2 regions of the Bariatricus sp. TF06-38A genome follow, and region 2 is predicted to be linked to the other one. Evidence: riboswitches for the same ligand, from Rfam matches in the RefSeq annotation. Region 2 holds a riboswitch; the other holds the start of a gene.
What was found. A riboswitch is a leader RNA that binds a small molecule or an ion and turns the genes downstream of it on or off. The one in region 2 is predicted to bind glycine.
Positions count from the first base shown of each region.

Region 1: another riboswitch for glycine. It lies ahead of PG418_RS12400 (GrdX family protein); the one in region 2 lies ahead of glyA (serine hydroxymethyltransferase).

Region 1 covers NZ_JAQFCE010000016.1:54,585-59,772, reverse strand. The annotation lists gene grdB (glycine reductase complex selenoprotein B) at 1-1,068, opposite strand, end outside; gene PG418_RS12405 (glycine/sarcosine/betaine reductase component B subunit) at 1,089-2,369, opposite strand; gene PG418_RS12400 (GrdX family protein) at 2,451-2,837, opposite strand; glycine riboswitch at 3,021-3,145, opposite strand; gene PG418_RS12395 (alanine/glycine:cation symporter family protein) at 3,313-4,686, opposite strand; gene purB (adenylosuccinate lyase) at 5,112-5,188, opposite strand, start outside.
Region 2 covers NZ_JAQFCE010000001.1:14,043-19,230, reverse strand. The annotation lists gene gcvT (glycine cleavage system aminomethyltransferase GcvT) at 12-1,100, opposite strand; gene glyA (serine hydroxymethyltransferase) at 1,116-2,363, opposite strand; glycine riboswitch at 2,628-2,740, opposite strand; gene PG418_RS00055 (glycine--tRNA ligase) at 3,195-4,586, opposite strand; gene recO (DNA repair protein RecO) at 4,765-5,188, opposite strand, start outside.

The DNA of each region.
Region 1 (5,188 bases), on a different contig from region 2:
ACGTGTACAGGTACCTCAAGTAGAGGTCATGATAACTGCGTCAACACCGTCTGCTATAAGTTTCTGAGCATATTCCTCAGCGAAAGCTTTTGCAGAAGCTACGGCTGTACCGTTACCAACTGTTGTATAGAATTTGTTGTGAAGTTTTCCGATAACGCCTTCTTTTTCGAATTCACGCATAACGTCTACAGGAAGTACACGGTCTGGATCTTCGTTTGCATATACCGGGTCATATCCACCATGAGCTGTTTCGTATGTCTCTTCTGTAAGATCCATAACACCTGTGATGTCATATTCTCCGTAATGTGAGGCATTTGAACTTTCGATGTGGTCCGGATTTCCTTTCGGAACGATTCCACCTGAAGTACAAAGTGCGATTGTAGCCTTGCTAAGATCTTTGATAGCTGGCTGTGGATCAACACGGTCGAATGTTGGCATTGGATACTCTGTCTCAAACGGCTTGTCTGCCAGTTTCTTAAGGAGCATCTTAACAGCTCTCTTAGATCCACGTTCTTTTTCGAAGAAGTTTACACGAACTCCGTTCGGCATGTAACCTTCCTGGCAAGAAGCACCGATTTTTTCGCCTTTAGCGATCTTAAGAGCAAGAGGAGCAAGTTTCTTAACTGCGTCTCTCATACCAGCTGCGCTGTTCTTTGTAGATACTGTGTAAACTTTGTTCTTGAACATATCAGCACCTGGGTTTTCAACGTACATACCAGTTACTGCCGGGATTCCGAGTTCTTCCTGTACTGCATCACAGATAGTTCCGCATGCAACACCGTAACGTCCAGCATTGAAAGCAGGTCCAGCGATGAAGATATCAGGATTCTGGCTCTTAACCATTTCAAGAATATCAGCTTTTGCTTTGTCAAGGTTTTCATTGAAGTAAGAGTCACCGCAAACGATTGTAGCTACGATCTCTGCTTCATCTTTAAACTGCTGCATCAGAGCCATACCTGGTCCGACAACTTCGCCTACACGAAGTTCAGCAGGATAATCAGCTTTTTCTTCTCCACCGATCTGAGCGAAGAACTGATTGATATAATGTACAACTTTAATTTTACTCATTATCTTTTCGTCCTCCATTCCTAACGTGCACTCAGATATCCAAATCCGGTTTCATTTGTAGCACCGGTAATGGCCTGAATTTCAACTTCGATTGTTCCATCTTCACGATGAGAATGTTCATTACCACCAGCAATGGTTGTAACGAATTCTTCTGTTCCGATTACTTTATCCATCTTAGGAAGTACGATTACCTGGTTAGCATTTCCACCGGTTACAACTGCGTCTGCAGCCGGATCAGCATCTGCCAGTGACTGAGATTTTCCGTCACGTCCGGCATATTCGTCTGTAATGATTACAGTCTTAACGCCTTCAGCTTCGATCTTCTTGCAGTTCATGATAAGGTCAGTATCCGGGTTACCGAATCCTTCCTGAGATACGATAACTGCATCAAGGTCTAACAGACGGCACATCTTAGCTGTCCAGTCAGATGAACGCATCTTATCAGCAAGGTATACGTTTTCGTTTGTAAGAATCTGGCAAACGAAGTTGATTGTTTTTCCGTGTTCTTCGAACAGGTCATGTACAACCGGGTTGTTTTCATGAACATATGTTGGGTTCTTATCGCAAGCGGATACACAGTTACCAGATACGATAGCTCCGTCCATAACTTCTGTCGGGTTCATGATTGTAGAGAGTGTTCTCTTAGCATCAACACCGTATACATATGTGTCATGGAGAAGCCCCTGGCTCTGAAGCATCTGTACATAAGCAACTCTCGGAAGGTTCGGGAATTTTTCTTTTCCTTCCATGATTCCGTATGTTTCATAAACCTTTGTCTCATCTGGTGTAAGTTCGCGAGCAAGTTCCCCAAGATAAACTGCTACTCTGAATCCGGCAAGACGAACAGCTTTTTCATATTCATGCTGTTTGATTCCTTCAACCGGTTCGCAGACAACAACTAAGTTGTTCAGCTTTGAAAATGGAGTATATTCTGCACCCGGGCCTGACATATCGATGATACCTTCCTGGAAACCAACGATCTTACCAGCTGTTACAACAGCCATTCCCTTTAATGCATATGTCTTACCACTTCCTACAGTGTCAACTTTTGCGATAACGCCCGGGAAGATTCCCCCTCTTCCTTCAACTTTAACACGTGGTTCAATAACGTCTTTAACCGGAGTGATACGAACGCTTTCACCTGGTTTTGCAATATCAAACTTAACGCCTTTGATTTTTTCGTCCTCAAGAACGATTGCCTTTACAGCTTCTTCATCAACATAGAGAACGCCGTTTTCGATTTTAGACTCAGACGCGAACTGAATGTCGTTAATAAAAATGTGACCCATTTCTAATCTCACTGTAAATTCCCTCCTTTTTTGAATGTGTTTGTTGTATGCTCAAAAGTACACCAAACCGCATGTACTTCTACAGCCTTTTGTCTAGCGCCAGCTTTCCGCTGACGGCAGAGCGCTTGAGATCAATGTGTAATCTACAAGCTGAAAGTCTGCATAAACCTGTGGTTTATAAAGATCAGACTTAAACTGAAATTTGCCGCACGCCTGAATAGCACTCGCGATAATCTGCATTGCCTGTGCATCCAGACCTTCCGGCGTTTCTGAGAGCATAACCGACTTATATGGAGTCTCATTCGGTTTTACGCTTCCGGACAGCGGATGTGTCAAAAGCCGGTATCCCTGGAAGATCATCTTCTGAACTTTTTTAAGTGTGTCCTCATAAGAAAGTTCTTCGTATTCCACATGATAATCTTCCCCCAGTTTTTCTTTTACCAGCGGATTATTTGTGATAATCATAAATCCAGTATTCATAGCCGCTTCTTCCTTTCGTCCCCTGTCCGTTTATGCGGTCTTTTTTGACTCCCTGTGTCTGAAATACTCCAGATAATTTTTTAACATATATCTGGTATCAAAAAAGGACGCCAAAACAACTTCTCTGTTTTAAACGTCCTTTCTGTCTCCTTGTAAATTCGGCAATTCCGGATTCAGAGTGTAGTACCTTTCCCGATCCTTTTGCCTGAAAGTTTCACCATTCAACGAGCTTTACTGCTCTACGGTTTGCATCTTCGGCGACCATTTATCAAATATCTTTATAAATGATTCTCTCGCAGGAAATATCAACCTACTATCTAATTGACTGCATTTTTTATACATTTTACAGCATCTTTCTTGCTGACATGATTACTATAACACACATTTATACAAAATGCTAGTCTTTTTATAGATTTTTTTGTATATATCTTATTGTTTTTTTCTATAACTATTTTTCAGTTATTATACAAATTATCTATTTGCCTTTTTTCTGATTTGGCAGGAAATTATTATAGTAATCGTCATGCGTCTTCTTAACAAGACCACTGAGTGCTACCAGTGCAATCGCATTCGGGATAACCATCATACTGTTAAAGCAGTCTGCCATATTCCATACAAGTTCTACTTCCTGAAGTGATCCAAGTGCTACGCAGATACATACAATGATTGAGTAAATTTTAACAGCTTTTGCTCCAAACAGGTAACGGATGTTTGCTTCACCGAAGAAATACCATCCGATGATCGTTGAGAATGCGAAGAATAACATACAGATCGCGATAAAGATCTCACCGAACTTACCATATAATGTAGAGAAAGCATACTGGCTCAGCTGTGCACCTGTAAGACCAGTCGTTCTTGAACCGGTTGTGATAATAACAAGTGCTGTCAGGTTAAGAATTACGAATGTATCAATGAACACACCGATCATAGCTACAAAGCCCTGTTCAACCGGATGTTTTACTTTTGCTACTGCATGTGCGTGTGGTGTAGAACCCATACCAGCTTCATTGGAGAAGAGACCTCTTGCCACACCTTTCTGTACTGCAAGCTTCAAGGTTGCGCCCATTGCACCACCTGCTACTGCTGCCGGTTTAAACGCACCGACAATAATGTCATGGAATGCTGCCGGGATTGCTGTAACGTTTGCAAAAATTACGATCAAAGAACCTACTATATAAAATGCTGCCATGATCGGCACGATCAGTTCAGTAACTTTTGCGATTCGCTTCATACCACCTGTGAATACAAACAGAGAAACAACTGCTACAAAAATACCCATTGCAATCTTCGGAATTCCGAATGCAGTGTTCCATGATGCTGCGATTGAGTTAGACTGAACTGCATTGCCCATGAATCCAAGTGCAAAGATAATCAGGACTGCAAAAATAGCTGCCAGAACTTTTCCGAACGTTCCTTTAAATGCTCCTCGTATGTAATATACCGGACCACCGGTTACGGTTCCGTCATCACTGACCTGCTTGAACTTCTGAGCCATAACCGCTTCTGCGAAGATCGTTGACATTCCGAGGAATGCGCTGATCCACATCCAGAAGATTGCTCCCGGACCACCGACTGCAATTGCAGTTGCAGCTCCGGCGATATTACCGGTACCAACCTGAGCAGCAATCGCTGTTGCAAGTGCTTGGAAAGAAGACATTCCGTCTTTTCCGGCATCCCCTTTCTTGCTAAAAAGTCCGCCAAAAGTTCTGTTCCATCCATCTTTAAAACCACGGATCTGGATAAATCCAAGCTTAAATGTGAACAGCAAGCCAATACCTACAAGTGCTATGATCAGCACCGATCCTGTTAGGACATCATTTACCTTTAATACTAAATCGTTAATACTCATACGGTAACCCTCCTTTTTAATAGACATCCCTTATAGTTTTTATCTGTTGAATCTATAATAACCTATTTATAGTTTTTATGCAATATTTTCAGTTAACTTATTTATTTTTTGTGTATTATCACCATGTTATTACGATAACATAATAAATTTGCTCTAAATAAGTGCGTTTTTTCGCGCTTTTCTGTGTTTGTCAAAAACTCAGTTTTCATATTTTTCGTCAAATTGTCTAATTAATGACGATTTAATATCTATGCATTTCCATGGGATTTATAGATTCTTTCAGATGAACGCATTAATTCTTTACTATATTGATATTTCAAAGAAGTTATTTTCAGACCATGAAACATAAATAAAAAGCAGGGAGCAATCTTCCGTCTTACCCGGAAATCTGCTTCCTGCTCTTCCATTCTGTTTATTCAGTTATTCTATACATTGATCTCTGCTTTTACACCAAGCAGCTCTTTATTTTCATCCAGGATCGGCCGGATCACATTCTTAAGGA
Region 2 (5,188 bases):
ATTATTTTCTTTTATTTTGCTCTCTTATAGAACGGAAGCTGCACAACTTCTGCTTCCACTCTTCTTCCACGTACATCTGCTTCTACCTTGTCGCCAATTGCTACGCTTCCGGCATCAACAAGTGCCATGGCGATTGGATATCCAAGATAAGGGCAATGCGTTCCGGATGTTGTATGTCCGATCTTCTGATCTCCAGCATACAGATCCTGATGTTCACGGATGATTCCTCTTCCTGTTACTTTAAGACCAATTCTTTCGATCTTTGGTGTTCCTCTGTCTTCTATGGCTTTCTTTCCGATGAATTCGTCTTTCTTCATCTTAACACCGAAGTTCAGACCTGTTTCAAGAGGTGATACTTCATCATCCATCTCATGTCCGTAAAGAGGCATTGCAGCTTCCATGCGAAGTGTATCACGAGCACCAAGTCCACAAGGGATTAGTCCCTCTTCTTTTCCTGCTTCAAGAAGTGTCTCCCACATCTTTTCTGCCAGATCACTTGCCAGGTAGATCTCTACACCATCTTCACCGGTATATCCTGTCTTGGATACGATGCAAGGCATTCCGGCAACTTCTGCGCCAAATACTGCATGATAATATTTCTTTGGAATATTTTCTTCTGTTGTAAGTTTTCTTAAGATTTCCATCGCCTTCGGTCCCTGAAGAGCGATCTGTCCATACTGGTCGGATACATCTGTAAATGTAACCTCTCCTGACTGATGTGCGAGCATCCACTGATAATCCTTATCCTTGTTTGCTGCATTTACTACGATAAAATAGTGATCATCTGATCTTTTGTATACGATCAGGTCATCTACAGTTCCACCGTTCTCGTTACACATCGGACTGTATCTTGCCTGTCCGTCTACCATATTTGTAAAATCGTTTGTAAGGATGTGCTGCAGATTGACAAGAGCATCTTTTCCTTCACAAAGGATTTCGCCCATATGAGATACATCAAAAAGTCCTGCCTGTGTACGTACTGCCATATGCTCTTTGATCACGCCTGTCTCATACTGAACCGGAAGAAGGTATCCGGCAAACGGCACGATCTTTCCACCTGCTTTTACATGAACGTCATAAAGGGGTGTTTTTAATTCCATTATTTTTTCCTCCTGTTATTCATAAAGTGGATATTTATCGCAGATCTTTGTAACTTCGGCACGGATTTCATCTGCTTTGGTATCAAAGTCTGTAATCGTCATCTTGATCAGTTTTGCGATGGTCTTCATATCTTCTTCTTTCAGACCTCTTGTTGTAACAGCCGGTGTTCCGATACGAACTCCACTGGTCACAAACGGACTTGCAGGATCATTCGGAACTGCATTCTTATTAACTGTAATGTAAACTTCATCCAGTCTGTTCTGAAGTTCTTTTCCTGTGATGTTCATGTTCTGAAGATCTACCAGAATCAGATGGTTGTCTGTTCCACCACTGACAAGGTTGAATCCTTCTTCAACCATGGCTTCTGCAAGTGCTTTTGCATTCTTGACAACCTGTTCCTGATAGGTTTTGAATTCCGGTTTTAATGCTTCTCCGAAGCATACAGCTTTTGCTGCGATAATGTGCATCAGAGGTCCGCCCTGTGTTCCCGGGAAGATTGCTTTGTTGATCGCTTTTGCATATTCTTCTTTGCACATGATCATTCCACCACGAGGTCCTCTGAGTGTCTTATGTGTTGTTGTTGTAACTACATCAGCATAAGGAACCGGGCTCTGGTGAAGTCCTGCTGCAACAAGACCTGCAATATGTGCCATATCTACGAAAAGATAAGCTCCAACTTCTTTTGCGATATCTGCAAAAATATCAAAACGGATCTCTCTTGGATAAGCCGAAGCTCCTGCTACGATCATCTTTGGTTTGCATTCACGTGCAAGCTTTCTGATTGCATCGTAATCCAGAACACCGTCATCATTGACATTGTAAGGTACGAAATTGTAAAGGATACCGGAAAGGTTTACCGGTGAACCATGTGTAAGATGTCCGCCGTGTGCCAGGTTCAGTCCCATAACTGTATCACCTGGTTTGATCAGCGCCTGATATACAGCTGTATTCGCATTTGCTCCTGAATGCGGCTGTACACATACATGGTCACATCCGAATAATTTCTTTGCACGTTCAATTGCAAGATTTTCAAGAATATCTACATCCTCGCATCCGCCATAATAACGTTTTCCCGGATAACCTTCTGCATACTTGTTTGTCGGTACAGTTCCCATCGCAAGCATAACTGCCGGGCTTACGATATTCTCTGATGCGATCAGTTCAAGGTTTCTACGCTGACGGCCAAGTTCTAACTGCAGCGCTTTCCCTACTTCTTCATCACATTCAGTAATGTAATTTGTTACATCTTCAATTCTGTTCATTCTCTTTTACCTCCTTAGAACCAACTACCTGGTCTTTTTTGCTCCCTTTCCGGTGTATTTGATTCAGAATTTTATCGTTTATATCTGTATTTTTCTGAATATTCCCCTTTTTAGGGTACAAAAAAAACAGGCAAAAAAGTTTTCGTCTTTGAAATCTTTTTTGTCTGCCTCTGTCCGTTCACCTGAAAGATCACCCGGACTTTTGCGCTATATAGTCCAGACTACTTCTTCGGTACAATACATATATATTGTTCTCCAGAGTGTTGTCCGAATATGTTCCTTTTGCCTGAGAGTTTCTGCCTGCCCCTTCGGCTCATGCTATACATTAAATAACGGAGCGCGCCGTCTGTACAACAAGTATCTCACATATTCATCTTCCAACCTTAACGTTAATCTCATTATATAATTGTCGTTACAATTAGTCAAGTGTTAAATAATTTTCTTTATTGTTTATTATTTATCAGAATATTTAATAGTTTTTCCCTATAGGCATTGTTTTTATTGACTATTTTTTAACTATATCATCGATTTTCTTTGTCTATTTTCACACTTGCCAGCATTTCCCCTGTCGCAAAAAAGTTTCCACCAGTAAAGTTGAATGACAAATGGGACAAATATAAGTGTTCAAATTCGATTGTTGTGCCATGGCGAGGAGACTCAGAAATTATGGAAGCCTCTGCTGACATAATTTTCGCTTTCAGAGGCTCCTCAGAATGGTTGGCACAACGGAATTTGAACACTTATATTTGTCTCACAACCTCCCAAACAAACTTTTTTGCACAAAAAGATCCGGACTTCCCAAACCTGGGAAATCCGGATCTTTTCAAATCTCTACCACTCAAATTTCTTCTCAAAGTACGCTTTGAGATCTTCAATTTTAATTCTTTCCTGCTGCATTGTATCACGGTCACGAACAGTAACTGCTCCGTCTTCTTCTGAATCGAAGTCATAAGTTACGCAGAACGGTGTTCCGATCTCATCCTGACGACGATATCTCTTACCGATATTTCCTCTATCATCAAATTCGCAGTTGTAGTATTTGCTAAGCATAGCATAAACCTTCTCAGCGCCCTCGTTCAGCTTCTTGGAGAGCGGAAGCACACCGATCTTAACCGGTGCAAGTTCCGGATGGAAATGCATCACAGTACGTGTAGAACCGTCTTCCAGTTCTTCCTCATCATATGCTGCGCAAAGGAACGCAAGTACCACACGGTCAGCACCAAGTGACGGCTCGATAACGTATGGAATGTATTTTTCATTGGTTTCATCATCAAAGTAAGTCAGATCCTGTCCTGATACATTCTGATGCTGTGTCAGGTCATAATCTGTTCTGTCTGCGATTCCCCACAGCTCGCCCCATCCAAATGGGAAGAGGAATTCTACGTCTGTTGTAGCCTTGCTGTAGAAAGAAAGCTCTTCTTTGTCATGATCTCTGTAACGGACTTCCTCATCCTTAAGTCCAAGAGAGAACAGCCAGTCAAGACAGAATTTCTTCCAGTAAGCAAACCATTCAAGGTCTGTATCCGGTTTGCAGAAGAATTCAAGTTCCATCTGTTCAAACTCACGGGTACGGAATGTAAAGTTACCTGGTGTAATCTCGTTACGGAATGATTTACCGATCTGACCAATACCAAATGGAAGCTTCTTTCTTGAAGTTCTCTGTACGTTCTTAAAGTTTACGAAGATTCCCTGCGCAGTCTCAGGACGAAGGTAAACAACGTTCTTTGCATCTTCTGTTACACCCTGGAAAGTCTTGAACATCAGGTTAAATTCACGGATCTCTGTGAAATTGTGCTTTCCACAAGTCGGACACGGAACTTCGTGTTCTTTTACAAATCCTTCCATCTCTTCATGTGACCATCCGTCAATGCTGTCCGGAATATCGATTCCATGCTCATGTGCATAATCTTCAATGATCTTATCTGCACGGAAACGTTCGTGACATTCCTTACAGTCCATCAGCGGATCACTGAATCCTCCCAGATGTCCGGAAGCGATCCATGTCTGCGGATTCATCAGGATCGCACAGTCAACACCTACGTTGTACGGATTCTCCTGAATAAATTTCTTCCACCATGCTCTCTTTACGTTGTTCTTAAGTTCAACACCCAGGTTACCATAATCCCATGTATTTGCAAGCCCACCGTAGATTTCAGACCCCGGATATACAAAGCCTCTTGATTTTGCCAAAGCTACAATTTTGTCCATTGTCTTTTCTACCATAACACTAATCCTCGCATTCTTTTTATTTTTCGTTAGAAGAACAACGCCACTTATCGCGATAACATTTATTCCTCTCTGATTCACCTATTATACCTATTGCATATAGGTTTTGCAAGCTTATCCTGCTAATTTTCGCCAAATTTGTCTTTATTTTCTAATCTAATATACAATTTTCCGGTTATTTCAGCCCTGTGAGCTGCTCCAGAATCTCAAGCGACTTGAATCTGTGAGCCACGTATACATCCAGATAACGCCCCATTAGCTTTCCCAGTTCCTTTAAAACTTCATCGCTTAAGGTAAAGGTATAGAGCTTTTCCACCGGTGTCCCGACAATGAACTGCATGGCATAAAGGGTAGACGTATTCAGCCGCATTCCGTCATAGACATTCTGACCGCATTCACTGCAGACCAAACCACCTTCCTTTACACTGAACACACAGGGACGTTCCCTGTTCCCGCATCTGACACACTGAAATACCTGCGGTCCTTCCCCACTGACACTGAGTGCCTTCAGTTCAAATATGTAGCGTACCAGCTCAAATGGAATGATCTTTTTCGTCAGCACGCGCATCGTCTGATAAAGAAGCTTCAGCATTTCCCGC